Regions from separate parts of the Rhodococcus sp. NPDC004095 genome, predicted to be linked through region 3. Evidence: riboswitches for the same ligand, from Rfam matches in the RefSeq annotation. Region 3 holds a riboswitch; each other region holds the start of a gene.
What was found. A riboswitch is a leader RNA that binds a small molecule or an ion and turns the genes downstream of it on or off. The one in region 3 is predicted to bind S-adenosylmethionine.
Positions count from the first base shown of each region.

Region 1: linked by a shared signal. The riboswitch ahead of ACWEPG_RS22575 (bifunctional o-acetylhomoserine/o-acetylserine sulfhydrylase) and the one ahead of ACWEPG_RS23850 (amino acid ABC transporter permease) in region 3 are both predicted to bind S-adenosylmethionine.
Region 2: linked by a shared signal. The riboswitch ahead of ACWEPG_RS06700 (hypothetical protein) and the one ahead of ACWEPG_RS23850 (amino acid ABC transporter permease) in region 3 are both predicted to bind S-adenosylmethionine.
Region 4: linked by a shared signal. The riboswitch ahead of ACWEPG_RS15195 (aminotransferase class V-fold PLP-dependent enzyme) and the one ahead of ACWEPG_RS23850 (amino acid ABC transporter permease) in region 3 are both predicted to bind S-adenosylmethionine.

Region 1 covers NZ_JBSGGS010000013.1:10,055-17,424, reverse strand. Annotated here, with positions in the region: gene metX (homoserine O-acetyltransferase MetX) at 1-49, opposite strand, end outside; gene metX (homoserine O-acetyltransferase MetX) at 244-1,428, opposite strand; gene metX (homoserine O-acetyltransferase MetX) at 1,520-2,689, opposite strand; gene ACWEPG_RS22575 (bifunctional o-acetylhomoserine/o-acetylserine sulfhydrylase) at 2,686-3,990, opposite strand; SAM riboswitch class IV at 4,128-4,238, opposite strand; gene ACWEPG_RS22570 (arsenate reductase ArsC) at 4,288-4,686, opposite strand; gene arsB (ACR3 family arsenite efflux transporter) at 4,683-5,753, opposite strand; gene ACWEPG_RS22560 (ArsI/CadI family heavy metal resistance metalloenzyme) at 5,758-6,219, opposite strand; gene ACWEPG_RS22555 (Rv2640c family ArsR-like transcriptional regulator) at 6,327-6,686, shown strand; gene ACWEPG_RS22550 (amino acid permease) at 6,771-7,370, shown strand, end outside.
Region 2 covers NZ_JBSGGS010000003.1:126,806-134,175, reverse strand. Annotated here, with positions in the region: gene ACWEPG_RS06720 (TetR/AcrR family transcriptional regulator) at 1-460, opposite strand, end outside; gene ACWEPG_RS06715 (flavin-containing monooxygenase) at 621-1,955, shown strand; gene coaA (type I pantothenate kinase) at 1,927-2,859, opposite strand; gene ACWEPG_RS06705 (DUF885 domain-containing protein) at 2,951-4,180, shown strand; SAM riboswitch class IV at 4,210-4,319, shown strand; gene ACWEPG_RS06700 (hypothetical protein) at 4,358-4,732, shown strand; gene ACWEPG_RS06695 (nuclear transport factor 2 family protein) at 4,718-5,176, opposite strand; gene glyA (serine hydroxymethyltransferase) at 5,371-6,684, shown strand; gene ACWEPG_RS06685 (PhoH family protein) at 7,028-7,370, shown strand, end outside.
Region 3 covers NZ_JBSGGS010000015.1:20,530-27,899, forward strand. Annotated here, with positions in the region: gene ACWEPG_RS23840 (ABC transporter substrate-binding protein) at 1-502, opposite strand, end outside; gene ACWEPG_RS23845 (amino acid ABC transporter ATP-binding protein) at 539-1,315, opposite strand; gene ACWEPG_RS23850 (amino acid ABC transporter permease) at 1,312-2,283, opposite strand; SAM riboswitch class I at 2,359-2,453, opposite strand; gene ACWEPG_RS23855 (HAD-IIA family hydrolase) at 2,600-3,403, shown strand; gene ACWEPG_RS23860 (bifunctional adenosylcobinamide kinase/adenosylcobinamide-phosphate guanylyltransferase) at 3,472-4,815, opposite strand; gene ACWEPG_RS23865 (ABC transporter ATP-binding protein) at 4,815-5,594, opposite strand; gene ACWEPG_RS23870 (FecCD family ABC transporter permease) at 5,591-6,550, opposite strand; gene ACWEPG_RS23875 (helical backbone metal receptor) at 6,613-7,370, opposite strand, start outside.
Region 4 covers NZ_JBSGGS010000007.1:80,209-87,578, reverse strand. Annotated here, with positions in the region: gene ACWEPG_RS15215 (flavin reductase family protein) at 1-261, shown strand, start outside; gene ACWEPG_RS15210 (winged helix-turn-helix domain-containing protein) at 355-825, shown strand; gene ACWEPG_RS15205 (hypothetical protein) at 930-1,553, opposite strand; gene ACWEPG_RS15200 (putative leader peptide) at 1,602-1,694, opposite strand; gene ACWEPG_RS15195 (aminotransferase class V-fold PLP-dependent enzyme) at 1,705-2,985, opposite strand; SAM riboswitch class IV at 3,036-3,152, opposite strand; gene ACWEPG_RS15190 (LysE family translocator) at 3,341-3,970, shown strand; gene ACWEPG_RS15185 (L,D-transpeptidase) at 4,049-5,281, shown strand; gene ACWEPG_RS15180 (4-hydroxybenzoate 3-monooxygenase) at 5,333-6,508, opposite strand; gene ACWEPG_RS15175 (IclR family transcriptional regulator) at 6,555-7,322, opposite strand.

The sequences.
Region 1 (7,370 bases), on a different contig from region 3:
TGCCGATCTCGAGATGGACCATGGTCCCGTCGGTCGGGGGAAACGCCAGGAGGGGCCGAGTGTCAGGCGACAGGGTGGTTGTCGCCGCGGCGAAACCGGCAGCCCCAGCGGGGCGCCGGCGGATGCCACCGGGCAGCGGGTGGGTCGTGGTCGGATCTGTTGCTGTAGGGAGCACGGCGCGATGTTATCGAGCTGAGACACTCCCGATGAGGGCATTGGCGAAACTGGGGTCTCGCCCCGCGTTCAGCCGATGCGACCTGCTCGGGCCAGCGTCATCGTCTCCCCGAGCAGGCCCGTCACCCACGCCGCCTCGGTGAGGAATCCGTCGTGTCCGTCGGCGGAGTGGACCACGCGCAGCCCGTCGCAGCCGGGCAGCAGGGTCGCCAATTCCTCGAGTTGGCGCAGCGGGAACAGTCGATCGGAGTCGATGCCGCCGACGATCACCGGGACCTGTGTCGAGGTCAACGCGGCCGTGACCCCGCCGCGCCCACGACCGACGTCGTGCCGGTTGATGACGTCGGTGAGCACCACGTAGGTGCCGGGGTCGAAGCGGTCCGCCAACTTCGCCGCCTGGTGGTCGAGGTAGCTCTGCACCGCGTACCGGCCGCCGGCTCGGGGGTCCTCACCCGGCTGGGCGTCGTTCGCGAAGCGCCAGTCCAGGCCCACCTCGGCGCGGTAGGTCAGGTGCGCGATCCTGCGCGCCAGGGCCAGGCCGGCCTCGGGGGAGCGGCCGGTGTCGTGGTAGTCGCCGCCCTGCCAGTCGGGGTCGCCGGTGATCGCGGCGATCTGGGTGCTCTGGGTGCCGATCTGGTCCGCGCTCGCGCGGGCACCGACCGCCAGGACCAGCGCGGCCTCCACCCGTGTCGGATGGCCGACGATCCACTCCAGGGTGCGCATGCCACCCATCGAGCCGCCGACGACTGCCGCGAAGCGATCGATTCCGAGCAGGTCCGCGAGCGCGACCTCGGCGGCGACCTGGTCGCGGATGGAGATCGCCGGGAACCGCGACCCCCACGGGGCGTTGTCAGGTGCCCGAGACGAGGGGCCGGTGGAGCCGTCACACCCGCCGAGGACGTTCGCCGCCACCACGCACCATTCCTCGGTGTCGATCGGCGCGCCGGGTCCGACCTGCTCGTTCCACCAGCCGGCGACGGGCAAGCCCGGTCCCGCCTCGCCGGTGACGTGGGAATCGCCGGTCAGGGCATGCTCGACCAGCACGATGTTGTCGCGGGCCGGGGTCGGCGTGCCCCAGCACTGGACGGCGAGGACGACGTCGGGGAGCGCGACACCGTTCTCGAGGTGCAACGGTCCGATGTCGATCGCGATCCGTGTCCCGTCCGTCGGGAGTGGCCATCGCGCTCCCGACGCTGCAGGCGCGGGCTGCCCGTTGGGTGCGGAGCGTACGGACGGCGGGTCGGTCACAGACACGTTTTCGATGCTAACGATTTGGTGTTGAGGGCGCCACGACCACGCGCGTGTCGTGACATCCGCCCGCCGGGACGGGCCCGGTGTGGGCTGTCTAGCGGACGCGGCAGTCGGTGCGGTGTGCCCTGGCCAGTGCCATCGTCTCGCCGAGCAGGGTGGTGACCCACGCCGCCTCGGTGAGGAATCCGTCGTGACCGTCCTTCGAGTTCACCACCCGCAAACCCTCGCATCCGGCGAGGTGGGTGGCGATCTCCCGCTGCTGCCACAGCGGGTAGAGCCGGTCCGAGTCGACGCCGCCGACGATGGTCGGGACGGTGCAGGAGGCCAGTGCCGCCTCGACGCCGCCGCGACCGCGACCGATGTCGTGGCGGTTCATCGCCTCGGTCAGCAACACGTAGGTGCCCGGGTCGAAACGGGCCACCAGCTTGTCGGCCTGGTGCTCGAGGTAGCTCTGAACGGCGTAGCGGCCGCCGTCGAGCGGGTTCTCGCCCTGCTGGGCGTTGTTCGCGAAGCGCGCGTCGAGTTCGCTCTCCGTGCGGTAGGTCAGGTGCGCGATCCTGCGCGCGATACGCAGCCCGGCCTCGGGTCTGCGGCCGGTGCCGTGGTAGTCGCCGCCCAGCCAGTCCGGATCGGAGGTGACAGCTGCGATCTGGGTGGTCTGCGTGCCGATCTGATCCGCCGTCGCGCGGGCGCCCACGGCCAGGACGAGTGCGGCCGCCACCCGCTCCGGCTGGCCGACGATCCACTCCAGGGTGCGCATGCCGCCCATCGACCCGCCGAGCACCGCGGCGAACCGTTCGATGCCGAGCCGGTCCGCGAGCGCCACCTCGGCGGCCACCTGGTCGCGGATGGAGATCGCCGGGAACCGGGATCCCCACGGTTGGCCGTCCGGGGCGATCGAGCCAGGGCCGGTGGTGCCGCGGCAACCGCCGAGCACATTGGTGGCCAGCACGCACCACTCGTCGGTGTCGATGGGCGCGCCGGGGCCGACCATGCCGTCCCACCACCCGGGCGAGGGGTTGTCGGCGTCGGCAGGCCCGGTCACGTGTGAGTCACCGGTCAGTGCGTGCTCGACGAGCACCACGTTGTCGCGGGTCTTGTTCGGTTCGCCCCACACCTGCACGGCCAGAGTGACGTCGGGGAGCACCGCGCCGCTCTCGAGCGTCACCGCGCCGATGGAGACGGACGTCAGCCGCCCGTCCGGCGACGGGAATCCCTCGTGGGACCCGGCCGGACGGGCGCCCGAAACGGAACCGATCGTCAAGATGCCGCCGCCGCGAAACCGGTTTCGAGGTCGGCCAGGATGTCGTCGATGCCCTCGATGCCGACCGCCAGGCGAACCAGGCCCGGGGTGACGCCGGACGCCAGCTGCTCCTCCGCGCTCAGCTGGGCGTGGGTGGTCGACGCGGGGTGGATGACGAGTGAGCGCACGTCGCCGATGTTAGCGACGTGGCTGTGCAGGGTCAGGGCGTCGACGAACTTCTTGCCCGCCTCGACACCGCCGGCGAGTTCGAACGCGACGATCGCGCCCGCGCCCTTCGGGGCCAGCTTCTGGGCTCGCTCGTACCAGGGCGAGCTGGGCAGACCGGCATAGGAGACCGAGGTGACCTCGTCCCGGCCCTGCAGGAACTCGGCAACCGCGGTGGCGTTCTGCACGTGCCGCTCGATGCGCAGGCTCAGGGTCTCGATGCCCTGGCTGATCAGGAACGCGTTGAACGGCGAGACCGCCGACCCGAGATCGCGGAGCAGCTGGACCCGCGCCTTGAGGGCGTAGGCCGGCGCACCGAGGTCGGCGAACACGACGCCGTGGTAGCTCGGGTCCGGGGTGGTGAAGCCGGGGTGGCGACCCTGAGTCCAGTCGAAGGTGCCGCCGTCGACGATGACACCGGCGATCGCGGTGCCGTGGCCGCCCAGGTACTTCGTCGCCGAGTGCACGACGATGTCGGCGCCGTGCTCGAGCGGGCGCAGCAGGTACGGGGTGGCGACGGTGTTGTCGACGATCAGCGGGATGCCGGCGGCGTGCCCGACCTCGGAGATGCCGGGGATGTCGAGGACGTCGTTGCGCGGGTTCGCGATGGACTCGCCGTAGAACGCGACCGTGTTCGGGCGGATCGCGGCCTTCCACTGCTCCAGGTCGTCCGGATCCTCGACGAAGGTGACCTCGATGCCGAGCTTCGGCAGCGTGTAGTGAAAGAGGTTGTAGGTGCCGCCGTACAAGCTCGGGCTGGACACCACGTGGCTGCCGGCGCCCGCGATGTTCAGCAGCGCGAAGGTCGACGCGGCCTGACCGGAGGACAGCAGCAGCGAGGCCACGCCGCCCTCGAGCGCGGTGATCCGCTGCTCGACCGCGTCCTGCGTCGGGTTCATGATCCGGGTGTAGATGTTGCCCGGCTCGGCGAGCCCGAACAGCGCGGCGGCGTGGTCGGTGTTGTCGAACGTGTACGAGGTGGTCTGGTAGATCGGCAGCGCGCGTGCCTTGGTGGTGGCGTCCGATGTCTGGCCGGCGTGGATCTGCTTGGTCTCGAAGGTCCAGTTGGCGGTCGGATCGGTTGCGTTCTCGCTCATGAGTTGGCTCTGCTCCAAGAGTGTCGGGAGATGAGGCGCGGCAAGGGCGCCCGGGGCTGGCTGGGGCCTATCTGCGACAACAACACATGGTGAAACCTCCGGTGGGTCGTGGCCCGGTTGGTGGGTCCGTCCCAGCGGACCCGCGCTTGTCCTCCGTTCCGGAGGACCAGGTCATCACCCGGGGCACCCCACCGCGGATGGAGGGTTGCCGACCAGCGAGCCGGGGCTTGGCACTGGCACTCATGACCTGGCAGCGATCTTAGCGGTACCGGTCACACCCTCGACAACGGGTTCGGTTCACGCGGGCAGCAATTCTGCGATCAGCGCCTCGACGAGGGCGCGGATCTCGTCCCGGACCGGGCGGACGTCGTCGAGGCCCTTGCCTGCGGGGTCGTCGACGGCCCAGTCGCGGTAGCTGACGCCGGGAAACCACGGACAGGTGTCCCCGCAACCCATGGTGATCACCACGTCGGACGTCTGCACCGCGTCGGTGGTGAGGACCTTCGGGCTCTGCGCGGAAATGTCGATCCCGACCTCCGCCATCGCGGCCACGGCGGCCGGGTTGACGGACTTCGCCGGTGCGCTGCCCGCCGACCTGACCTCGATCGCGTCCCCTGCGAGGTGTGTCAGGAAGGCGGCGGCCATCTGGGAGCGGCCGGCGTTGTGGACGCAGACGAACAGGACGCTGGGTGTCATGCGGGCACCTTTCGGGAGAATCGCCCACGCAGGGCGAGCGAGACGTAGACGAGCCCGACCAGGACCGGGACCTCGATCAGGGGACCGACCACACCGGCCAGCGCCTGCCCAGAGTTCGCGCCGTAGGTGGCGATCGCGACGGCGATGGCGAGTTCGAAATTGTTGCCGGCGGCGGTGAACGCCAGCGTGGTCGTGCGTGCGTAGCCGAGTCCGAGGGCGGCGCCCAGCAGGTAGCCGCCGCCCCACATGATCGCGAAGTAGGCGAGCAGGGGGATGGCAATCCGCACCACGTCCCACGGGTGGGAGGTGATCTGGTCGCCCTGCAGCGCGAAGAGCACCACGATTGTGAAGAGCAGTCCGTACAGGGCCCACGGGCCGATCCTCGGCAGGAAAGTCGACTCGTACCAGTCGCGGCCCCTGGCCTTCTCTCCGTAGCGGCGTGTGAGGTAGCCGGCAACCAGTGGCAGACCGAGGAAGATCAGCACCGACTTCGCGATCTGCCAGGGCGAGGCGTCGATGGTGGTCTGCTCGAAACCCAGCCAACCGGGCAGCACCGACAGGTAGAACCAGCCGAGGACGGCGAACATGATCACCTGGAAGACCGAGTTGATCGCCACCAGCACGGCGGCAGCCTCGCGGTCGCCGCAGGCCAGGTCGTTCCAGATGACCACCATCGCGATGCAGCGGGCCAGGCCCACGATGATCAGTCCGGTTCGGTACTCGGGCAGATCCGGCAGGAAGATCCAGGCGAGGGCGAACATCAGCGCCGGCCCGAGAACCCAGTTCAGGAGCAGGGAGCCGACGAGGAGCCTGCGGTCCCCGGTGACGGAGCCCAGGCGGTCGTAGCGGACCTTCGCCAGGACCGGATACATCATGATCAGCAGGCCGAGGGCGATCGGCAGCGAGATGCCGTCGACCTGCACCTTCTCGATCGCGGTGTTCATCCCCGGGATCGCGCGGCCGAGAACGAGTCCGGCGACCATGGCGGCGCCGATCCAGACGGGCAGGTAGCGGTCGAGGGTGGAGAGCCTGCCGACCGGAGTTGCCGTGGTCACCGGTGTGCGCACGCGGTCAGCAGCACGACGTGGAGGACGCCGCGGTGCCGCAGCAGGTGCCGCCCGAGTTCTCCTCGCCGGCGGCGAGCAGTTGCGGGCTGGTGCCGAAGGTGTCCGAGTCGGCGAGGACGGTGTAGACCTCCCATTTCTCGCCGGCCGGGCCGGTCACCCACACCTTGTCCTGGGTGGCGAAGCAGCAGGTGGTGTTCATCTCCTCCTCGGTGAACAGGCCCTCTCCGGACAGGCGGGCGATCTCCTGGTGCACCCGCTCGGTCGACTCGACCTCGACGCCGAGGTGGTTGATGGTGCCGCCCTTGCCGGGGTTCTCCAGCAGCACCAGTTTGAGGGGCGGCTCGGTGATCGCGAAGTTCGCGTAGCCGGGCTTGCGCTTCGCGGGTGCGGTGCCGAAAAGCTTGGAGTAGAACGTGATCGCCTGGTCGAGGTCGTCGACGTTGAGGGCGAGCTGGGCGCGGGACATGGCGGCCTCCTCGAAGTGCCAACCTTTGTGGCATATGTCGAATTACTGCGGAGCCCAGGGTGCGCCACCTTCTTGACATATGTCAAGAGGCTGGGATGATCGGACTCATGCCCAAGGCGCTGCCCGTGCTCGACGTCACCGCACCGATCTGCTGCGCACCGGTGTCCGCCACTCCGATCTCCGACGACGACGCGTTGCAGCTCGCGCTACGGCTCAAGGCGCTCGCGGACCCCGTCCGTGTCAAGCTGCTCTCGCTGCTCCTGACCGCCCCCGACGCGGAGATGTGCACCGGGGACCTCGCCGTCCCGCTGAACGTCGCCGAGTCCACCGTCAGCCACCACCTCGCGCAGCTCCGCAAGGCGGGGATGGTCGAGTCCACCCGGCACGGGATGAGCGTCTGCCACCGGGTGCGCCGGGACTCCCTCGACGCGCTGCGGGCGGTGCTCGACCCGAACTGCTGCGCCTGACGCGCCCGGGCCGCAGGGCGGTGACCTGCGCAACACGGCTAAAGTGCTGGTCGCACGCTTGCACGACCTAGCTGGGAGCCTGAAGTGAAGGACGCCGCGACGGCGCTGACCCGAGGGCTGAACGCCCGCCACATCCGATTCATCGCGCTCGGCTCGGCCATCGGGACCGGACTCTTCTACGGGTCGGCCGGGGCGATCGAGAAGGCCGGGCCGTCCGTGCTGCTGGCCTACCTGATCGGCGGCGCCGCCGTCTACATCGTGCTCCGGGCACTCGGTGAGATGGCCGTCAGCAACCCCGTGTCCGGCTCGTTCGGGGAGTACGCGGGCCGGCACCTCGGCCCGCTCGCCGGATTCATGACCGGGTGGACCTACACGTTCGAGATGATCGTCGTCTGCCTCGCCGACGTCACCGCGTTCGGTGTCTACATGGGCTTCTGGTTCCCGGACGTGCCGCGCTGGATCTGGGTGCTGGCGATCGTGTTCTTCATCGGTGCGCTGAACCTGCTCAGCGTCAAGGTGTTCGGCGAACTCGAGTTCTGGTTCACCCTCGTCAAGGTGGCCGCGATCGTCGCGATGATCGCGGCAGGCATCGCGATCCTGATCTTCGGGTTCGGCGTCCACGACACCGGCACCGGAGTGAGCAACCTGTGGGCCGAGGGCGGCTTCTTCGCGAACGGCTTCGGC
Region 2 (7,370 bases), on a different contig from region 3:
GCTCGGGCCATCGAGACAGGTAGGACGGCATGGCGTCGGGTAGCGCGCGATAGGCGTCCCGGGCGATCTCCCGGAGGTCGGGTTCGAGTGCGATCGCCTCGTCCCAGGCGGGCAGGATCGTGCGGTGGGCGTCGAACCAGTCGAGTGCGCGCTCGAGCCACGCGGTGAACTCGGCGCGCGAGCCCGTCGCGAGTACGTCGTCGAGGTCCTCGTACACGGCCTCGGGGCGCGGTGAATGTCCCTGCACCCCGACCGTCCTCAGCACGTCCGCCTTGCTGGTGAAGTGCAGGTAGAACGTGGCCCGGCTGCACCCCGCGGCAGACGCGATGTCGTCGACCTTCACCGCGGCGTAGCCGTGTTCGGTGAACAGGGCGTGGGCGTGGGTGAGAAGGGCGGCCCGCGTCCGCAGTCGCTGCTCGTCCCGCCGGGTCGGCCGGCGACCGCCCTTCGTCTCGTTCATCGGCTCCTCCGACCTCCATCGGGCAAGGCGAGTTTCCCGGTTTCGCTTGACAGCACGTCAGCGAGTGGGCTTGTATGGCGCAGATCACAGGCCCTCGGGTACCACCGGTCCTGATCGTCGCAGGTTCACGAACGGCACGGGGTTCCAGGGAGGGAATTTCATGGCGGCAATGCCCAGGGTGTGCATCATCGGTGCCGGCTGCTCCGGCTTCACCACGGCCAAACGGCTCAAGGACCACGGCATCTCCTACGACTGCTTCGAGGAGTCGGACGAGGTCGGTGGCAACTGGTACTACCGGAATCCCACGGGCCGCTCGGCCTGCTACGAGAGCCTGCACATCGACACGTCCTCCACCCGACTTCAGTTCGAGGACTTCCCGGTCCCCGAGGACTGGCCGCACTTCCCGCACCACACGCTGATGCACGGCTACTTCCGGGATTACGTCGACTATTTCGGTCTGCGTGAGACCATCACGTTCAACACCCGGGTCGAGTCGGCCCGCAGGCAGGCGGACGGCACCTGGACGGTCACCCTCGACAACGGTGAGAGCCGGTCCTACGAGGCGCTCGTCGTGGCCAACGGTCACCACTGGGACCCGCGGATGCCGGACTACCCCGGTCGGTTCGCCGGGACGATCATGCACAGTCACCAGTACCGGAGCCCGTTCGACCCCGTGGACATGCGCGGCAAGAAGGTCGTCGTCGTCGGACTGGGGAATTCGGCACTGGACATCGCGTCCGAACTTTCACATCGTTCGATCGCCGAGCACGTCTGGGTCTCGGCCCGCCGCGGGGTGTGGGTGCTGAGCAAGTACCGCGAGGGCAAGCCGGCGGACAAGATGATGATGCCGCCGTGGATGCCGCGCAAGCTCGGACTGTCCATCGCGCGCAGGAAGATCAAGAAGTCGCTCGGCCGGATGGAGGACTACGGTCTGCCCACGCCCGACCACGAGCCGCTCGGTGCGCACCCGTCGGTCAGCGTCGACTTCCTCGCCAAGGCGGGCTCGGGGGACCTGACCTGCGTCCCGGCGATCGAGGCCCTCGACGGTGACCACGTGCGGCTCGTCGACGGACGCCGGATCCCCGCCGATGTGATCATCTGCGCGACCGGGTACCAGATGAGCTTCCCGTTCTTCGACGATCCGGCGCTGCAACCCGATGCGCGGCACCGCTTCCCGCTGTTCAAGCGGATCGTGCGGCCCGGGGTGGACAACCTGTTCTTCATGGGGCTGGCGCAGGCATCGCCGACGATCGTCAACCTCGCCGAGCAGCAGAGCAAACTCGTCGCCGGAATCCTGGCCGGCACATACGCGTTGCCCTCCGTCGCCGAGATGAACCGGATCGTCGAGGCCGACGAGGGTGCCAGCCTCGCCCAGTACTACCAGGCGCCGCGGCACACCATTCAGGTCGACTTCGCTCGCTACGTTCGTGACCTGACGAAGGAGATCGACGCCGGCCGGAAGCGGGTCAGAGCTTCCGCAGTCGTAGCCGGTTGATGGAGTGGTCGGCGTCCTTGCGCAGCACCAGGGTTGCGCGGGGGCGGGTCGGCAGGATGTTCTCCACCAGGTTCGGCCGGTTGATCGAGTTCCAGATGTCCTCGGCAGCGATCGTCGCGTGTGCGTCGGACAGGTTCGAGTAGTGGTGGAAGTGGGCGTTCGGGTCCGCGAACGCCGTCTTGCGCAGCGCCAGGAATCGTTTGATGTACCAGCGCTCGATGTCCTCCACCTTCGCGTCGACGTAGATCGAGAAGTCGAACAGGTCCGAGACCATCAGCCGGGGCCCGGTCTGCAGGACGTTCAGTCCCTCCAGGATCAGGATGTCGGGCTGGCGGATCAGGTGGTACTGGCCGGGCACCACGTCGTAGGATCGGTGCGAATAGACCGGCGCGGCAACCTCTTCCGCCCCCGACTTGACCTCGGTGACGAAGCGGAGCAACTTGCGTCGGTCATAGCTCTCCGGAAAACCCTTGCGGTGCATGATGCCGCGCCGGGTCAGTTCTGCTGTCGGGTAGAGGAACCCGTCGGTGGTCACCAGGTCCACCCGAGGGTGGTGGTCCCAGCGGGCGAGCAGGGCCTGCAGGACGCGGGCGGTGGTGGACTTGCCGACCGCGACCGACCCGGCCACCCCGATCACGAACGGCACCTGACGGTCCGGGTGCTTCTCGCCGAGGAACGTCGCGGTCGCGGCGAACAGGCGCTGCCGGGCGGCGACCTGCAGGTGGATCAGCCGGGACAGCGGCAGGTACACCTCGGCGACCTCGTCGAGGTCGATCTGCTCGCCGAGGCCGCGCATGCCCTGGAGCTCTTCCTCCGTGAGCACGAGCGGTGTCGACTTGCGCAGTGTCCGCCACTGCTTTCGGTCGAATTCGACGTACGGGCTGCTTTCGCTCACCCTCGCCATGCGCGCGTCCCGGCCTCGATCTGCATAGGGGAATTGTGCGCGTCCCCACACCGGAGCGCCGCGCCGGGTCCGGACACTAGGGTTCACAGGTATGGACGCCGCCACCTTCGTACGCGAGTATCTGCTGCTCGGACTCGGTTTCGATCGCATCGAGGAGGGGTTCGTCGACGCCTTCACCGGTGACCCGGCGTTGCGGCGTCAGGTGGACAACGCGCCGCCTCCCGAGCCCCGCGAACTGGCCCGCCGCGCCGCGCACCTGCGGGGTGAACTGCCGAACGTAGACCTGCCAGCCGATCGCGCGGAGTTCCTCGACGTCCATCTGCGCGCACTCGAATGCTCGGCCCGCACGTTCGCGGGGGAGAAGATCGGCTTCGTCGACGAGGTTCACGCCTACTTCGACGTGCGGATCGAACCGGGGTCGGTCGAGGACTACCGGGACGCGCACCGGGCGATGGACGAGGTGCTCGCCGGTGACGGGAACCAGCCGCTGGCCCAGCGACTTCAGGCGCACCGTGCGGCCGACGAGATCCCACCGGAACGGCTCGCCGACTGTGTCGAGGCGTTCTCGTCCGCACTGCGCGACCTGGTGCGGGCCCGCTACCCGCTCCCGGAGACCGAACGCGTCGAGTACGAGGTGGTCGGCGACAAGCCCTGGTCGGGCTTCAACTACTACCTCGGCAACTACCGGTCCAAGGTCGCGATCAACTCGGACCTCAAGCAGCACATGGCGAATCTGCCGCATCTGATCGCGCACGAGGCATACCCGGGACACCACACCGAGCACTGCCGCAAGGAAGCAGGCCTGGTCGACGCCGGCCAGATCGAACACACCATCTTCCTGGTCAACACCCCACAGTGCCTGATGGCGGAGGGGCTCGCGGACCTCGCGCTCGGTGCGATCGTCGGGCGCGGGAGCGGAGCCGGCGGGGTGACCCAGGGGCAGGGATGGGGGAAGTGGGCGCAGGAGATCTACGCCGACCTCGGGCTGCGGTTCGACGGCGAGCGTGCGGAGGCGCTGTCGAACGCGTCCTCGAAGCTGCTCGGGGTGCGGCAGGACGCGGCGCTGCTGCTGCACGATCGGGGTCGTTCGCACGACGACGTCGCGCAGTTCCTGCAGACGTGGAACCTCACCACCCCGGAACGGGCCCGGCAGTCCCTGCGGTTCCTGTCGTCGCCGTTGTGGCGGGCCTACACCTCCACCTATGTGGAGGGGTATCGCCTGCTCGGATCGTGGCTCGACCGCGGCGGGAACGCCGAGGAGCGCTCCGAACGGTTCCGGCGGCTGCTCGACGAGCCGCTCATCCCGTCCGGTTTGCGCTGACCGGGGTTCGGTCGCATACACTGGGGCCGCTTCACGAGTGCCGTCGCCAAGCCCCGACTGGACGGCCGCCAACCCCACGCTCGCGGGTGGCTCGGGTGACGAAGTGGCCGACACCGACCGGTGCCGGCACGAGCGCCCCCGGGATTCCGGGAGGCCCGAGGAACTCGGGAGTTTCACATGCCCCATCCGTCCAACGACGTTCCGGCCGTCGACCACCGCTGCACCAGCTACGGGCCCGGTCACCAGGTGCACTTCATCCACGCCCGCAAGAGCTGGGAGGACGAGCGGTCGATCGACGTCCTCGCCGTGGTGCAGTCCGACGGTCTGATCCGACTGGAATGGCCCGACGAAGTGGTGGTTCGCTGGCACCACGACGCGCGTCGACTCGCGGCCGCGCTGCGGCGCACCGGCGGCTTCGCCCGCTGGAAGTTGGGGTGGCACGCGCTGGCGGTGCCGTCCGGCCCCGGAGGGAACCTCCTGTTCAACCTCGCCGCTCCGCAGCAGGCCGCCGTCTGTGGAGCGTCGCGGGTGGCGCCCTCAGCCGCGCGGTGACCAGCCCTCGGGGCCGGGGCCGAGGACGGCGAAGGATCCGACGTGCCCGCGGGAGAGTTTGACGCGGCGGGCCAGCAGCCACGCGTCGCCGCGCCGGATCCAGGTGTCGTGGTAGTCGCCGAGGGTCTGGAAGGTCACGCCCGCGCGCTCACCGGTTCCGAGGTGCAGATCCGAGACGTACGCGCGGCTGGTCGCGGTGTCCCCGTCGACGTCGACGACGACATTGCCGAGCAGGTGCTGCGTCGGCCCGCAGGCGTCCAGGAACGACCGGATGCTTGAGACCATCTCGACGCGACCATCCAGCTCGCCGGTGCCCAGGTTCGCGGTCGCGTCCGGGAGGACCAGGTGGTCGAGGGCCTCCCAGGCGCGGTCGTCCATCGCACGGGCGATCAAGGTCAGGGCGCGGGTGATCGCGCGTTCGGCGAGCAGATCGTCGAGGGTCATCCGTGTGCTCCCGAGGTTGGTGGCGGGTGGGATCGCCGTGGACGTTAACCGCGGCCGTGCCGGTGCCGGCGGCCCGTCCCGGCGATCGGGACGGTGCCGCGGGTCTCGTTCCCGGGAACCCGTGGTTGGGGGTCACTGACCTGGCCCTACAATGAGACCTGCCCCTGCCCGGCCTTTCGCTTGGAGATCCCTCGATGACCGCTGTGCCCAGCACCGACGTGAACAACGCTTCGCTCGCCGAACTCGACCCCGAGGTCGCCGCGGCAATGAACGGTGAGCTGGCCCGTCAGCGCGACACCCTGGAAATGATCGCCTCGGAGAACTTCGTTCCCCGCGCGGTGCTGCAGGCCCAGGGCAGCGTGCTGACCAACAAGTACGCCGAGGGCTACCCCGGCCGCCGCTACTACGGCGGCTGCGAGCACGTCGACGTCGTCGAGAACCTCGCGCGTGAGCGCGCCAAGGCCGTCTTCGGTGCGGAGTTCGCGAACGTGCAGCCGCATGCCGGCGCGCAGGCCAACGCCGCGGTGCTGATGGCGCTGATGAACCCGGGCGAGAAGCTGCTCGGCATGGACCTCGCGCACGGCGGTCACCTCACGCACGGCATGAAGCTCAACTTCTCCGGCAAGCTGTACCAGGTCGCGTCGTACGGCGTCCGCGAGGACACCCACGTCGTCGACATGGACAAGGTCCGCGAGATCGCCCTCGCCGAGCGTCCCCAGGTCCTGATCGCAGGCTGGTCCGCCTACCCGCGGCACCTCGACTTCGCGGCGTTCCGGTCGATCGCGGACGAGATCGACGCCAAGCTGTGGGTCGACATGGCGCACTTCGCCGGCCTCGTCGCCGCCGGTCTGCACCCGTCGCCGGTGCCGCACGCCGACGTCGTCTCCACCACCGTCCACAAGACCCTCGGCGGTCCGCGCTCGGGCATGATCCTCGCCAAGCAGGAGTGGGCCAAGAAGCTGAACTCCGCGGTGTTCCCCGGCCAGCAGGGCGGGCCGCTGATGCACGCGATCGCCGCGAAGGCCGTCGCGATGAAGATCGCAGGCACCGAGGAGTTCAAGAACCGGCAGGAGCGCACCCTCGCCGGCGCGAAGATCCTCGCCGAGCGTCTCGGTGGTTCCGACGTCGCCGGTAACGGCATCTCCGTCCTCACCGGCGGCACCGACGTGCACCTGGTGCTGGTGGACCTGCGCAACTCCGAGCTCGACGGCCAGCAGGGCGAGGACCTGCTCCACGAGATCGGCATCACCGTCAACCGCAACGCCGTGCCGTTCGACCCGCGCCCGCCGATGAACCCGTCGGGCCTGCGAATCGGCACCCCGGCGCTGGCCACCCGTGGCTTCGGCGATGCCGAGTTCGCCGAGGTCGCCGACATCATCGCCACCGCCCTCGCGAACGGTCAGGACTCCGACATCACCGCCCTGCGCGCGCGGGTGTCCAAGCTGGCCCTCGACTTCCCGCTCTACGACGGGCTCGAGGACTGGGGCATGCTCTCCAAGAACGTCTAGTTGTCACCGCCGAAACGGCCCGCACCCCTCGGGGTGTGGGCCGTTTCGGCGTTCCGTGGGGATGCGTCGAGTTCCGGAGCCGTCGCCGGACGGGCCCGGTGATCCGGGGGCCCGCTTAACCCAACGTTCACCGTGTTGCTGCCGCACGGGCGTGTGAGTTGGACGTAGCGTTCCGTTCAACGGGTGACAGGGGAAGTTGCCCGTCCGGGAGGTTCGAGTCGTGACTGACTTCGTTCAGGGCGAGGGGACCGGCGCCCGGTCCCCGTGGGTCGCAGACCCACCCGGACCGACCGGCCCAGCGAACCGCCGCCTGCGCGGGCGCCGTGCAGGTGTAGGAGCCACCGTGACCGCAAACCGCTCCGTCCGCACCTACGTCCTCGACACCTCGGTCCTGCTCTCCGATCCGTGGGCCGTCACCCGGTTCGCCGAGCACGACGTGATCATGCCGCTGGTCGTGATCAGTGAACTGGAGGGCAAGCGCCACCACCACGAGCTGGGATGGTTTGCGCGCGAGGCGCTTCGGATGCTCGACGATCTCAGACTCGAGCACGGTCGGCTGGACCAACCGGTGCCGATCGGCACCGACGGCGGCACCCTGCAGGTCGAACTGAATCACACCGACCCGAGCGTGCTGCCGGTCGGCTTCCGCACCGACTCGAACGACTCCCGGATCCTGGCCTGCGCAC
Region 3 (7,370 bases):
TGCCCTTCTTCACCTCGACGGCGAGACTGTCGAGCCGGTAGGTGGCGAAGTCGTACTTCTCCTTGCGCTCCTCGGTGACGGTGACGTTGGAGATGAACGTGTCGGCCTCACCGGAGTCGATCCGGACGAAGTTCTGCGCCCAGTCCGCGGCTGTCAGTTCGACGTCGAGGCCGAGGACGTCACCGATCAGGTGGGCGAAGTCGGTCTCCGATCCGATGATCGTCTTGTCGTCGTCGGCGTAGAAGCGCAGCGGCGGTGCCGTGCCTGCCGACCCGGTGACGATCAGCTTCCCCCGGTCCCGGATGGCCTGCGGCACCTGTGCCGCGATCTTGGGGACCTCGTCGGTGGTGATGCGGTTCTGCTCGGCCGTCAGGTTGTAGCCGGCGGCGGTGGCCGCGTCGGTCTCGGCGGCATCGCTCGAACTGCACGCGGAGCCCGCCAGCAGGGCGACGGCGGTCAGTGCCGAGGCGAACAGCCTCGTGTGGCGGGTGAGGGCGGACATCATTTCCTTCCAGGGTCTTTCGCGATGGATGAGGGGTCAGAGCACTCGGGCCAGGAAGGCCCGGGTGCGTTCGTGAGTGGGTCGGTCCAGCACCGCGTCCGGCGGGCCCTGCTCGACGATCACACCGTCGTCCATGAACACGACGGTGTCGGCGACCTCGCGAGCGAACCCGATCTCGTGGGTCACGATCACCAGCGTCGCACCGCCGACGGCGAGGTCACGGATCACCTCGAGGACCTCACCGACCAGTTCGGGATCCAGCGCCGAGGTGGGCTCGTCGAACAGGATCACCTTGGGGCGCAACGCGAGTGCACGCGCGATCGCGACACGTTGTTGTTGTCCCCCGGACAGCTGCTTCGGATACCGGTCGGCCTTGTCGGCGACCCCGACCCGCTCGAGCAGCTGCCGCGCCAGGGCCGTCACCTCGGCGCGGTCGCGGCGCTGCGCGGACACCGGAGCCTCGATCACGTTCTCCAGGACGGTCAGGTGCGGGAAGAGGTTGAAACTCTGGAACACGAACCCGATCCGGGACCGCTGTCGCAGCGCCTCTCGGTCGGACAGTTCGTGCAGGGTGTTGCCGCGGCGGCGGTACCCGATCAGTTCTCCGTCGATTCGGATCGTGCCGCGGTCGACCTTCTCGAGGTGGTTCAGGGTGCGCAGGAGGGTCGACTTCCCGGAGCCCGACGGCCCGAGGATCACCGTCACCTCCCCCGTGCGAACCGACAGATCCACGCCTCTGAGCACTTCGAGCGCGCCGAAGGCCTTGTGCACGCCCCGCACGTCGACGGCGTATGGGCCACCGATGGCGGTCATCGGGTGGCCCCTCTCGGCGCGCCGGTACTGCCGTCACGGATCTCCCGGTACTTGGCGACGACCTTCTGCCACGGCGTGAGTGGCAGCGCTCGGGCGGATCCGCGGGCGTAGTGCCGTTCGATGTAGTACTGGCCGACGGACAGCACGGTGGTCAGGACGATGTACCAGACGGTCGCGACCATCAGCAGCGGCACCACCCGGCCGTTGCGACCGAAGATCACCTGGACCTGGTAGAACAGCTCGGCGATCGCCATCGTCGACACGATCGAGGTGCCCTTGAAGAGGCTGATGACCTCGTTCGCCGCGTTCGGAAGAATCGACCGCATCGCCTGCGGCAGAACGATTTTGAACAGCTGACGGGTCCGCGGGATACCGAGTGCGTTGGCGGCCTCGATCTGGCCGTGGTCCACGGAGATGATGCCCGCGCGGATGATCTCGGCGGAGTAGGCCGCCTGGTGCAGCGCGAGGCCGATGACCGCGGCGGTGAACCCGGAGATCACGCCGGTGACGTTGAACTCGAGGAATCCCGGGCCGAAGGGAATGCCGAGGGACATCGTCTGGTAGAGGTAGGCGATGTTGAACCAGAACAGCAGCTGCACGATCAGTGGAATCGAGCGGAACGCCCAGACGTAGATCCACGAGATCACTTGCAGTACCGGGTTGTTCGACAGCCTCGCCACGGCGAGCAGCACGCCGATCCCGAACCCGAGGACGGTGCCCCAGATGGTGAGTTCGATCGTCGTCCACAGCGCGGACAGCACCGACGGGGCGGTGAAGTACCGCGCGAACGTCGCCCAGTCCCAGCCCGGGTTGACCACCAGTCCGTGCACGAACTGCGCGACCAGGACCAGCGCCGCCGCTGCGACGACCCAACGCCAGGGATGGCGGGTGGGAGCGACGCGCAGGTCGGCGTCGTCGGACGATTCGGCCACTGCCGCCTGCGGCGGACTCGTGGCCGGGGCGCTCACGAGCGCACTCCGGAGTCGGACATCGAGAAGCCTTTCACGGGTCGGGACCGGGCGCTCGTCGCAGCCCTGTCGCGGAGTCCATCGGTCCCGGCGGTAGCACCCGCACCCACACTCGGGGGGGGTTGCTGCGACGTCGTCGATCCGGGTCTCTCGGTCGCTCTTGATGGTCAACACTCGAGCTGTACTGTCCCGCAACCAGATCCCGCGGTCACCTATTGCGTTCGAGCTGATCCGAATGGCGAAGACGACTGTGTGCCGTGCGACATCCGGCGCGTCCGAGCCGACGTGCGGGTCTCCGGGCGCGCACAATGGGGCCATGGCGAACACCGACGAGAAGACCCCCGGTTGGACGTATCTGATGGACATGGACGGGGTCCTGGTGCACGAGGAGCACCTGGTACCGGGCGCCGACGCGTTCCTCTCGGAACTGCAGGAGTCCGGAACTCCGTTCGTCGTGCTCACCAACAACTCGATTCGCACCCCGCGTGACCTGCGGGCACGACTCCTGCAGTCCGGCCTGGACATCCCGGAGAAGTCGATCTGGACGTCCGCCCTCGCGACGGCGACCTTCCTGCACAATCAGCGGCCGAACGGCACCGCCTACGTCGTGGGCGAGTCCGGGTTGACCACCGCGCTGCACGACATCGGGTACGTGCTCACCGACAACGATCCCGACTACGTGGTGCTCGGCGAGACGCGCACCTACTCGTTCGAGGCGATCACCACCGCGATCCGCCTCGTCGAGCGCGGTGCCCGGTTCATCGCGACCAACCCGGACGCCACCGGCCCTTCGCGTGACGGCTCGCTGCCCGCGACCGGTTCGGTGGCCGCGCTGATCACCCGCGCGACGGGCCGCGAGCCGTACTACGTCGGCAAGCCGAACCCGCTGATGATGCGCTCGGCGCTGCGGGCGATCGGCTCCCACTCCGAGCACACCCTGATGATCGGCGACCGGATGGACACCGACATCGTCTCCGGCCTCGAGGCGGGCCTGCAGACGATCCTGGTGCTCACCGGCATCTCCAGCCGCGAGACCGTCGAGGCGTTCCCCTACCGCCCGACCCTGGTGCTGAACTCGGTTGCCGAACTCGTCGGCCGCACCCAGGACCCCTTCGCCTGAGGTTCCCTAATGTCACATTCGCTCACTCAGCGATCCCCAATGTGACATCAGGGAACCAGGGGCGGGGGTCAGCGGAGCGGGAGCGGGCGTCCTGCGACGACGAGGATCACCGACTCGGACTCGGCGGCGACGGCGGCGTTGAGCCGGCCGAGGGCGTCGCGGAAGCGGCGGCCGGAGGGCGTCGCCGGGACGACGCCGCTGCCGACCTCGTTGCTCACCGCGACGACGGGCACCGTCGCCGTGCGCCACGCGACGAGTAGGGCTTCGACGTCGGCCTGCACTGCCACCCAACCGGATTCGTCGTCCCACGCGCCGTGGCGGTCGATCCGGCGGGTGAGCCAGGTACCGAGGCAGTCCACGAGGACCGGACCGGTAGCGGACCCCAGCGCCCCGCAGAGGTCGTCGGTCTCGACGGTGCGCCAGGAGGCGGGACGCGACGCCCGGTGCGCGGCGATCCGGGCCGCCCACTCCGCGTCGTCGCCGGGCGGACCGCCGGTGGCCAGGAAGGTGACGTCGTCACGGTCGGCGAGCAGACGCTCCGCGTGGGTGGACTTGCCCGCGCGAGCGCCGCCGAGCACGAGGGTCCGTCGAGGTCGGTCCGGACGCGCCGTCACCGCACCCACCACGACGGTTGCGCCGTCGTCGAGCACCCGAACACCCCAGGGCCGCAACCGGTCCGGCAGGTCGACCGGGTTGTGGTGACTCAGGTGGACGGCGATCACGTCGGTGCCCTCGACGACCGCCTCGGCCTCGCGCAGCGCGGCCAGCGCCCGCGGGAAGGTGCGCAGGTCGAGGTGGTCGGGTTCGTGGTCGACGAGGTCGCCGAAGGTCTCCTCGAGGAACACCGCGTCGTACCGGGCGCCACGTACCGCGTCCAGGGTCGCGGCGGGCAGCGGTCCGGTGTCCGTTGCCCACAACAGTTTCCGACGGTCCGGACCCGCGACCTCGTACAGCACCGCGTCGCCGTCGCGAAACACCCGGTGCGCGGCAGGCAGCGCCCGCACCGTGTACTCGCCGACCCGCAGCGCCTCCCCCGGCGCGATCGGAATCCACCGCACCGGGTCGTCGGGGCCGACCCAGTCCCGGCACAGGTCCAGCGCCTCCGGCGGCCCGATCACGTCCAGCGGTTCCTCGCGCACCACCCAGGACCGCATCAGCAGCGCCAGCGGTCCGGTGTGGTCGGGGTGCGAGTGGGTGAGCAGCAGATGCCGCACCCCGGACAGCGACCTCCCCGCGTGCGCGGCGGCGCGCGGTACCTCCGGCCCGCAGTCGAGCAGCAGCACGTCGTCGACGAGCGCGGCGGTCTGGGCCCGAACCTCGCCGCGCCGCAATGCGGTCAGGCAGGACGCGCAGCGGCAGAACGGGTTGGGCCACCCGTCGGCGGCACCGGTGCCGAGCAGCACGACCTCCATCAGGACGCTCCCGCTGACGGTCCCACCGGCAGCACCACCGGGCCGCCGGGCCGGTCGAGGACCTCGACCCGCGCGTCGTACACCGCGCCGATCCGCTCCGCGGTCAGAACCTCGGCCGGGGTGCCGTCCGCGACGACGCCGCCGTCGGCGAGCATCACCACCCGCCGCCCGTACTGGCCCGCGAGGGTGAGGTCGTGCATCGCCGCGACCACCGTCAGCCCGTCCGCCAGGCGCAGCGCCTGCACGAGGTCGAGCACCTGCTGCTGGTGCCCGATGTCGAGGGCGCTGGTCGGTTCGTCGAGCAGCAGCACCCGCGGCTGCTGCGCCAGCGCCCGGGCCAGCACCACTCGCTGCAGTTCACCGCCGGAGAGCGCGGTCACGGCCCGGGAGGCCAGCGCGCGCAGTTCGAGTCGGTCCAGGAGGTCGTCGACGATCTCGCGGTCGTGGGGGGTTTCGGTGCCGAACCGGGACAGGTGAGGGGTGCGGCCGAGCGTGATCAGCTCCTGCACGCTCACCCCCTCCGGGACGACGGGCCGCTGTGGCATCAGCGCCACCGTCCGCGACATCACCCGCCGCGGCGTCCGGGCCGGGTCGTGACCGTCGACCCTCGCCTCGCCGGTCGCGGGCACCAGCCCGGCCAGCGCGTGCAGCAGGGTCGTCTTGCCGGCACCGTTCGGGCCGACGATCGCGACCCATTCCCCCTGCGCCACCGTCAGATCCACGCCGTCGAGGACGGTCGTCCGGCCGAGGTCGACTCGCAGGCCGCGGCAAGTGATCACGTCGTCCGCCCCCGTCTCAGCACCAGTAGGAAGAACGGGGCGCCGATCGCGGCGGTGACCACGCCGATCGGCAGCTCCGCCGGCGCCATCACGGTCCGCGCGAGGACGTCGGCGAGCACCAGGAACGCCGCACCCACCATCAGCGACAACGGCAACAGCAGACGGTGCCCGGGACCGACCAGCAGCCGTACGGCATGCGGGATCACGATGCCGACGAATCCGATCAGTCCACTCGCCGAGACCACCGCGGCAGTGCCGAGCGTCGCGACGCACACCAGGACCATCCGCACCCGGGCGGCGTTGATTCCCAGGCTCCCCGCTTCGACGTCACCGACGGCCATGACGTCGAGGGTGCGGCGGTGCAGCGCGATGATCGCGACGGAGACGACGACGTACGGCAGCACCGTCACCACCTCCGACCACCCGTCGGTCGAGAGCCGCCCGAGCATCCACGAGTACACCTGACGCAACGTGTCGTCGTGCAGTTGCATGAAGAACGTCTGGATGGCGTTGGCGAACGCCGCGACCGCGACACCGGCGAGGATGACGACGACCTCGGTGCGTCCGCTGCCCACCGTGCGCCCCAGCGCGTAGGTCGCTGCGACGGCGATCAGGCCACCCGCGAACGCGGCGAGGGGCACTCCGGCGAACCCCGCGGCGCCGCCGACGACGATCGCGAGGGTCGCGCCGAGCCCGGCGCCGCTGGACACGCCGAGCAGGTACGGATCGGCGAGCGGGTTACGGAAGACGCCCTGGTAGGCGGCGCCTGCGATCGCGAGCATCGCCCCAACCAGCGCACCGAGCACGACACGCGGCATTCGGATGTTCCACAGGATGGCCTGCTGCCGGGTGGTCAGCCCGGAGTCGACGTCGACGAACGGCACCCTGTCGAGGATGTCGAGCAGCACGCCGCGCGGCGTGAGCCCGGCGGGACCGACCAGGATGCCCACGAGCATCGCCGCGACGAGGACGAGCGCCGCGCCACCCAGCAGGAGCGCGCGGCTGCGCGGCGCGGTGATCACCGGGCGGGCGGGGCGGCGGGCCGGTCCGCGGGGATGCCGTTCACGATCCCGGCGAGCTCACGCACCAGGTCCACCACGCGTGGTCCCCACCGGCTGGCGAGGTCCTCGTCGAGCACGTGGACGTGCCCGTCGCGGATCGCGGTGAGCTCGCCCCAGCCCGCCCGCTTCGCGACCGCGTCGGGCGTGACGCCGCAGCACTCCCCGTCGGCGAGGAAGATCGCGTCGGGGTTCTGTTCGACGATGTACTCGGCCGACAGCTGCGGATAGCCGTCACCACCGGTGGCGATGGACGTCAGACCTGGCTGAGGGGCGGCTCCGCTGCGCTTCGCGCCGAGCATCGAGTAGATCTGGCCGATGTAGGTGTCGTCGGTGACGGTGTAGAAGGTGTCGTCGAGTTCGTGGTAGTAGCGCAGCGGAACCTCCCGCGGGGGCACGGACGCGACGATGTCGTCGATCTCGGTCCGCATCCGGGAGACGAGCTCGGCGCCCTCGGCGACGTGGCCGGTCGCGACACCGACCTGCTCGATCTGCGCGTACGTGTCGTCGAGGGTGCGGGCGGCGGGCAGCAGCAGCGTCGGGACGCCGGCCTTCTCGAGCCCGGCGACGAGGCCGCCGTTGTCGTCGGTCGCGACGACGAGGTCCGGTTCGTACCCGAGGATCGCCTCGACGTTCGGGGTGTAGCCGGACAGGTTGGTGACGGGCACCCCCGCCGGGTAGTCGGACCGGTCGTCGACCGCGACCACCTGATCGCCCG
Region 4 (7,370 bases), on a different contig from region 3:
GCGCAGCGGTTCTCCCGCAGCGCCGACGAGCGCTTCTCGGACACCTCGCTGTGGAAGCGACTCGAGACCGGGGAACCGGTGCTGCACGGCACCCCGATCTGGCTCCGCACCACCGTGCATCAGTTGATCCCGGCGGGCGATCACACGCTGGTGATCGGGCTGGTGACCCGGATCCACGACGAGAACGACGCGGAGGCCGCGGCCGCTCCACTCCTCTACCACGGCGGCCGCTACCACCGGTCCAGCCCACTCGACGAATGACCGTCGCCTCCAACGGCATCCACGTCGAACGGGAATGTCACGGCCCGCACTGACCCGGCCGTCACACCCGATCCATCCGACATCGGAGCCCCCATGACCGATTCGTCAGTTCCGAGGTCGAGCACCGACCTCGTGCTCACCATGCAGTTCTCCGGATCCGCCGACCGCGGTCAGTTGACAGCGCTCGCCGATGCACTGCGCGTCAGCGCGCGTGAACTGTTGCCGGGCGTCGCGGTGCGCGCGGGCGTCGATGCGACCGCCCCACTGCTGATCGATCTGCCCGCTCGGGAAGCGCGACTCGACGGGGCGCCGATCTCACTGAGCCACACCGAATTCGAGATACTCTCGCACCTGGCCAGGCGGCCGCGTGAGGTCGTCTCGCGTCGCCGGATGCTGCAACTGAGCGGCACCCTCGGCGAGCGTGACCGCGCCGGGCGCAGCGTCGACGTGCACGTCTCGCGGGTCCGAACCAAGCTGGGCCGCTTCGGCGGACAGGTGTCGACGGTGCGCGGGTCCGGCTACCGCTTCGATCCGGACCCGCGTATCCATGTCGTCCTGGGGTGACGTGGTCACGCGTCGCCGACGACAGGCAAACCCCGTTTCGTTCTCCACCGGCTGAAGGCCACCTTCAGCCGTGAGGGGTCACGCCCGGAGCGGCGCGCGGCGGGTCAGGACGCGAGCGCGCGCCGGTCGGGTGACAACCCGAACTGCCCGAGAACCTCGCCGAGGACCGCGGACGGCTCGGTCACGCCACCCTCGTGCAGCATGGGCAGCACGTCGTCGACGACGCGGTCGAGCACCCTGGGCAGGACCAGGGGCAGCAGGGTGACACCGTCCGCCACTCCGGCGGCGCGGATGTCGGCGATCAGACCGGCCAGGCCGGACGGGGTGCCGATGTACGAGAGGGACTCCGGCACATGGGGTTCGATCAGGCCGGCATCCAGGCGGGCCAGTTCGCGCCGGGCGGCACGGTGATCGTCGGCGAGGAGCACCTCGACGTCGAGCAGGACCGCGACCGTGTCGGGGTCGCGGCCGTCCGCCGCCGCGCGGATGCGGGCGGTCTCGCGGCGCCGCTGCGCCTCCCCGAGGTCGCGGGCTCGCACCCGGATCACGGAGCCCGGATCCCCGACGAGATCGAGGGTGGAGGAGGTGAGCTGAACCCAGTAGTCACTGAGCCCCAAAGGGATTCGGAAATCGGTGTGGGCAGCCGACGCGGGGTGGTGGCCGGCGCCGGAGAGTTCGACGGCCACATGCAGCGGCCGGACAGGACGGGACGAAAACGATGCAGACATGACTGTCCTCGGGAAGGTGGTGGAGTGACGGGTCCGGCGAGGCCGAGCTCAGACCGGACACATACCCGAGGCGGTACGGCACAGGTCGACGTGCCGGCGGCACCACTGGCCACCGATCAGGTCCACCGCGTCCGTAGTCATGACGCCGATGTTACCGTGCAGGAACACCGTTCGTCGCGCGCAGCGCGGCGAACTCGCCGACTGCGGCGATCAGGCGATCGACGTCCGCGCTGCTGCTGCCGAGTCCGAGGCTGGCCCGAACCGCCCCCTCGGCGTACCCGAGGCGCGACAGCAACGGGTGGGCGCAGAACTTGCCGTCCCGCACTCCGATGCCGTGCAGGTCCGACAGGTGGGTCGCGACCGCGCGCGGCTCGGCGCCGGCGACGGTGAAGGTGACGATGCCGACGGCGTCCGGCGAGTCCGGCCAGATCCGCAGCACCCGGACACCGTCGATCGATTCGAGTCCGGCCGTGAGTCGGTCGCACAGCACGCGCTCGTGCAGCTCGACGGCGTCGGCGTCGAACCCGGCGAGTGTCTCGCATGCCGCGGCGATCGCGACGGCGCCGAGCACGTTCGGGGTGCCCGCCTCGTGCCGCTGCGGAGCGGCGGCCCACTGCACGGCGTCGATCTCGACGTTCTTGGTGGCGCCGCCGCCGGCAAGGTAGGGCTCGGCGGCGTCCAGCCAGTCGGCGCGGCCGACGAGGGCGCCGGCGCCGAACGGCGCGTACAGCTTGTGCCCGGAGAAGGCCAGGTAGTCGACGCCGAGCTCGGCGATGTCGACGCGGCGGTGCGGCAGCAACTGGGCGGCGTCGACCAGGATCCGGGCGCCGCACTCGTGGGCGATCCGCGCGAGGCGGGCGATCGGCAGCACCTCGCCGGTCACGTTGGAGGCGCCGGTGACGGCGAGCAGTGCCGCCGGGCGGGTGCACAGTTCGGCGACGATGCGCTGGACGGTTTCCTCGACGGTGTCCGCGGAACGGACGACGCGGGCACCGTTCCGGTTCCAGGACAACAGGTTTGCGTGGTGCTCGATGTCGAGGACGACGGTCTCGCCGGGCACGCAGGAGGCGAGCAGGTTCAGTGCGTCGGTGGTGTTGCGGGTGAACACCACGACGTCGTCGGTGCGGGCCCCGACGAAGTCGGCGACCACGTCACGGGCGCCCTCGTACCGCTCGGTGCAGACCTGGGAGGCGTAGCCGGCCCCGCGGTGCACGCTGGCGTAGAACGGCAGCAGCGACTGCACCCGCTCGGCGACGGCGGACAGCGCGGGGGCACTGGCGGCGTAGTCGAAGTTGGCGTACGCGATCGAAGTGCCGTCGGCGAGCGGCGCGATCAGGTCACTGCCACAGACCGGCGCGAAAGGCGCAGTGCCATCACAGTTTTCGTTGCGAACGGCGTCGGCACAGAGGGTGGTGTCGAGTACAGCAGTCATGGCGTCATCCCTTACGTCAAGGGACTCGTGCGGTGAGGGTTGATGCATCGAGTCCGCGCTTGCCGTGTCCGGTATTGGATTCACGGCCTGGTCGTCACCCGGGGCACCCCACCGCGGTGGAGGGTTGCCGGCCAGCAAGCCGGGGCTACGCGCTGGCACTCATGACCTGAGCCGAGAATGGCAGCCGTTCGGCCGCGCTGTCAACCCGGCCACACCGAGTTCGCTGTGACTTCCATCACCTCACGCTGCGCTCGGATGCCGAATCCCGGTGCGCGGCGTGCACTCCCGACCGGCACCGGACCTGCACCCGGAAATTGGTTTGAAAACCACACCGGAACTGCGGTTTCCTGGTTCGGTGACCACCGCAACCCTGATCAGTTTCGCGGGTGTCTGCCTGCTGCTGGCGATCATGCCCGGACCCGACTCGTTCCTCGTGCTGCGCTACAGCATCGGGGGCACCCGTTCGGGTCTCGCCGCCGCGCTCGGCGTCAGCCTGGGTGGTCTCCTGTGGGCCGCGGTCGTCGCACTCGGGTTGGCGACGCTGCTCGAACAGTCGGCGAGCGCATACCGGGTCCTCAAGATCGCCGGCGGCCTGTATCTGCTCTACCTCGGACTGCGGGCGCTGCAGCGCCGTCGTGCGGCGACGGTCGCGGACGCACCCGCCCCGGTCGCCGCGGCCACCCGCCCGGTTTCGGCGTTCGGGGCGGGGGTGCTCTCGTGCGCGCTGAACCCCAAGGTCGGCTTGTTCTACCTGGCCGTCGTGCCGCAGTTCCTCGGTCGGGTCACGCTCGGATCGGCGATGACGCTCGGTGCGGTGGAGGCCGCGGTCGCACTGGTCGTGATGAGCGGGTTCGCGGTCGCCGCGTCCCGACTGGTCGCTCTGCTGCGTAGCCCGCGGATCACAGCGCGGCTCGAGAGCGTGAGCGCAGGCATTCTCGCTGTGCTCGGCGTCGGCACCCTGGCATCGGCCGCCGGAAACGCCTGAGCCCCGTGCGCCGATATCCTGAACTGGCAAGTCGAACGTGCGGTGCATCGTGTCCGCTCGAATCCTGGAGGGCATGAAGTGTCGCGTTTTCGTCGCAAGTCCACCGCACTCGCGGCCGTGGTGGCCGCGGCGCTGTTGTTCGGCGGATGCTCGGACGGCGGCGACACCGGGTCCTCCGGCGCCGCGGCGTCCGCGACCCAGGAGTCCGAGGCGTCGATCACCTTCACCCCGGGCGACACCGACACTCCCGTGAACCCGCTGAGCCCGATCCGCGTCGACGTCACCCAGGGCACGCTGACGTCGGTGAAGCTGACCAACCCGGACGGCAAGGTCATCGACGGCATCACCACACCGGACAAGACGTCCTGGAAGCCCGCCGAACCACTCGGATACGGGAAGACCTACGACCTGGCCGTGGCAGCGACCGACTCCCGCGGCGTCGCGACCACCAAGGACACGACCTTCACCACCGTCGCGCCGAACAACCAGACCCGGCTGTACCTGAACACCACCGGCGGACAGTCGATCACGGACGGCGGCACGTACGGCGTCGGCCTCGTTGTGGTGGCGCACTTCGACGAGGAGATCGGCGACCGGGCCGCCGCGGAGAAGGCGATGACGGTCACCACCACTCCCCCGGTGCAGGGATCCTGGTACTGGCTCGACGACCAGAACGCGCACTGGCGTCCGCAGGAGTACTACGCACCCGGCACCACCGTGTCGGTGGACGCGAAGATCTACGGCACCCAGCTCGGGAAGGGCCTCTACGGCGAGCAGGACGAGAAGGTCTCGTTCCGGATCGGCGACTCGCACGTCTCGATCGCCGACGACGACACCAAGATGGTGACCGTCTACGAGAACGGCCAGGTGGTCCGCGAGATGCCGACGTCGATGGGCATGGGCGGCACCGAGACGATCGGCAACACGACGCTCTCGTTCTGGACGCAGCCCGGCACCTACACGGTGATGGACAAGGCGAACCCGGTGATCATGGACTCGTCGACCTATGGGCTGCCGATCAACTCGCGCCTCGGCTACAAGGAGTCGATCAACTGGGCCACCCGGATCAGCACCGACGGCATCTACCTGCACGAGCTGGCGTCGAGCGTGTGGGCGCAGGGCAACACCAACACCTCGCACGGCTGCCTGAACCTGAACCCGACGAACGCCCAGTGGTTCTTCAACTTCTCGCAGCCCGGCGACGTCGTCGAGATCCGCAACACCGGCGGCGCCCCGCTCGAGGTGTGGCAGAACGGCGACTGGAGCGTGCCGTGGGACCAGTGGCTGGCCGGAAGCGCGCTGCACCCGTGAGTCCTTCCGTCCCCCTGACGGGCCGGACGGACTCACGGGCACGGAGACTCCTCACATACCGATCGGGAGTCCGGCGTAGTTCTCGGCGAGTCCGGTGGAGCCGGCCGCGCTGCCGGCGATCCACTGCAGTTGCGAACGCTGCAACTGCGCGTCGAACGGATCGCCGCTCTGATGCAGCATGGTCGTCATCCACCAGGAGAAGTGGGTGCAGCGCCAGACGCGACGCAGTGCGCTCTCGCTGTAGCCGTCGGCGAGGGTCTCGTCGTCCTTGCGCAGCAACGCAATCAGCGCGGGTGCCAGCAAGGCCACGTCGGAGGCTGCGAGATTCAGTCCCTTCGCCCCGGTGGGCGGGACGATGTGCGCGGCGTCGCCGGCCAGGAAGAGCCGCCCGTGCCGCATCGGGGTCTGCACATAGCTGCGCATCGGCAGCACGCTCTTCTCGGTGATCGGTCCGGATTTCAGTGTCCAGCCGTCGATTCCATCGCCGAGACGCCGGCTCAACGCCTCCCAGATCCGGTCGTCCGACCACTCGGCGAGATCGGTGCCGTTGGGAACCTGGAGGTAGAGGCGGCTGACGGTGTCCGAGCGCATCGAGTGCATCGCGAAGCCGTCAGGGTGCCAGGCGTAGATCAGTTCGTCGGTGGACGGCGGCACGTCGGCGAGCACGCCGAGCCACGAGTACGGGTAGGTGCGTTCCCAGGTCCGGCGGACGCTGTCCGGAATTGCCGCCCGGCTCGGTCCGAACGAGCCGTCGCACCCGGCGATCACGGCCGCGTCGACACGGCGCTCCACACCTTTCGCGTCCACGAACGTCACGTAGGGCGAGTCGCTGTCGATGTCGTGCAGTGCGGTGTCGGTGACCTCGTAGAAGAACGGCTGGCCGGCGCCCTCGCGGGCCGCGACGAGGTCCTTGGTGACCTCGGTCTGCCCGTATACCCAGACACTGCGCCCACACAGTTCGACGAAGTCGACGTGGTGCCGTTCGCCGGGCGTCTGCAGATAGATGCCGCGATGCTCCTGGCCCTCGCGGCGCAGCCGCTCGCCGAGCCCGACGGAGTCGAGCAGTTCGACGGTCGAGTGCTCGAGGATGCCCGCGCGGATGCGGGAGAGCACGTAGTCCTGGGAGCGGGTCTCGATCACGACGGAATCGACACCCTGCTCGGCGAGCAGATGAGACAGGAGCAGGCCCGCGGGGCCGGCGCCGATGATGGCTACCTCGGTACGCATGACCGACAGTGAAGCGGCCACGCCGAGTGACGGCCAGCACATTATTTCACTGAGCGGAAGATCCCCCGCGGAGGCTGCGTTCGACGCCACGCGCGGCAACTTGGAGTGCGGCCACGAGCCGGGATCGATCCCGCGCGAGGGTCGGCACGACGAGCCCGAGGGCCGCGATCACCCTGTCGTCCGGCGCCCGGACCGGGACCGCCACCGAGCAGGCACCGAGGCTCATCTCCTCGCGGGTCTCCGCGAAACCGTCCCGGTGCACGCGACGCAACTGGTCCCGGAGCCGGCCCTGGTGGGTCACGGTGTACGGGGTGATCCGCGTCAGCGACGCCAGTACCGCCTCCTGGACGTCCGGCGGCGCGTATGCCAGCAGCACCTTCCCGACGGCGGTGGCGTGCAGCGGCAGGGTGGAGCCGATGGTGCTGACCACGGGCACCGACGCGTGACCTCGAAGCCGATCGAGGTAGAGCACCTGGGTGCCCTTGCGCACCGCGAGGTGCACGGTGGCGAGGGTGGCGCCGTAGACGTCGTGCAGGAACGGCGAGGCGATCTCGCGGATCCCGGTCTGGACCGGGGCGAGCAGGCCGAGTTCCCACAGCCGCGGGCCCACCACGTACTCGCCCGTGTCCCGTCTCGCCAGAGCCCCCCACGCCACGAGCTCGCCGACCAGCCGGTGCGCCGTGGGGACCGCGAGACCGGCACGTCCCGCGAGCGCCGTGAGCGTCTGCGCCCGATGCCCGTCGTCGAAGGCGCCCAGGATCGCGAGGACCCGGGAGACCACGGTCGTGCCCGGGGCGGCGGTGTTTCCGGCCATGCTCGACGTCCTTCCACTCAGTGAAAGACTACCCTCGCGGCGGCGCGC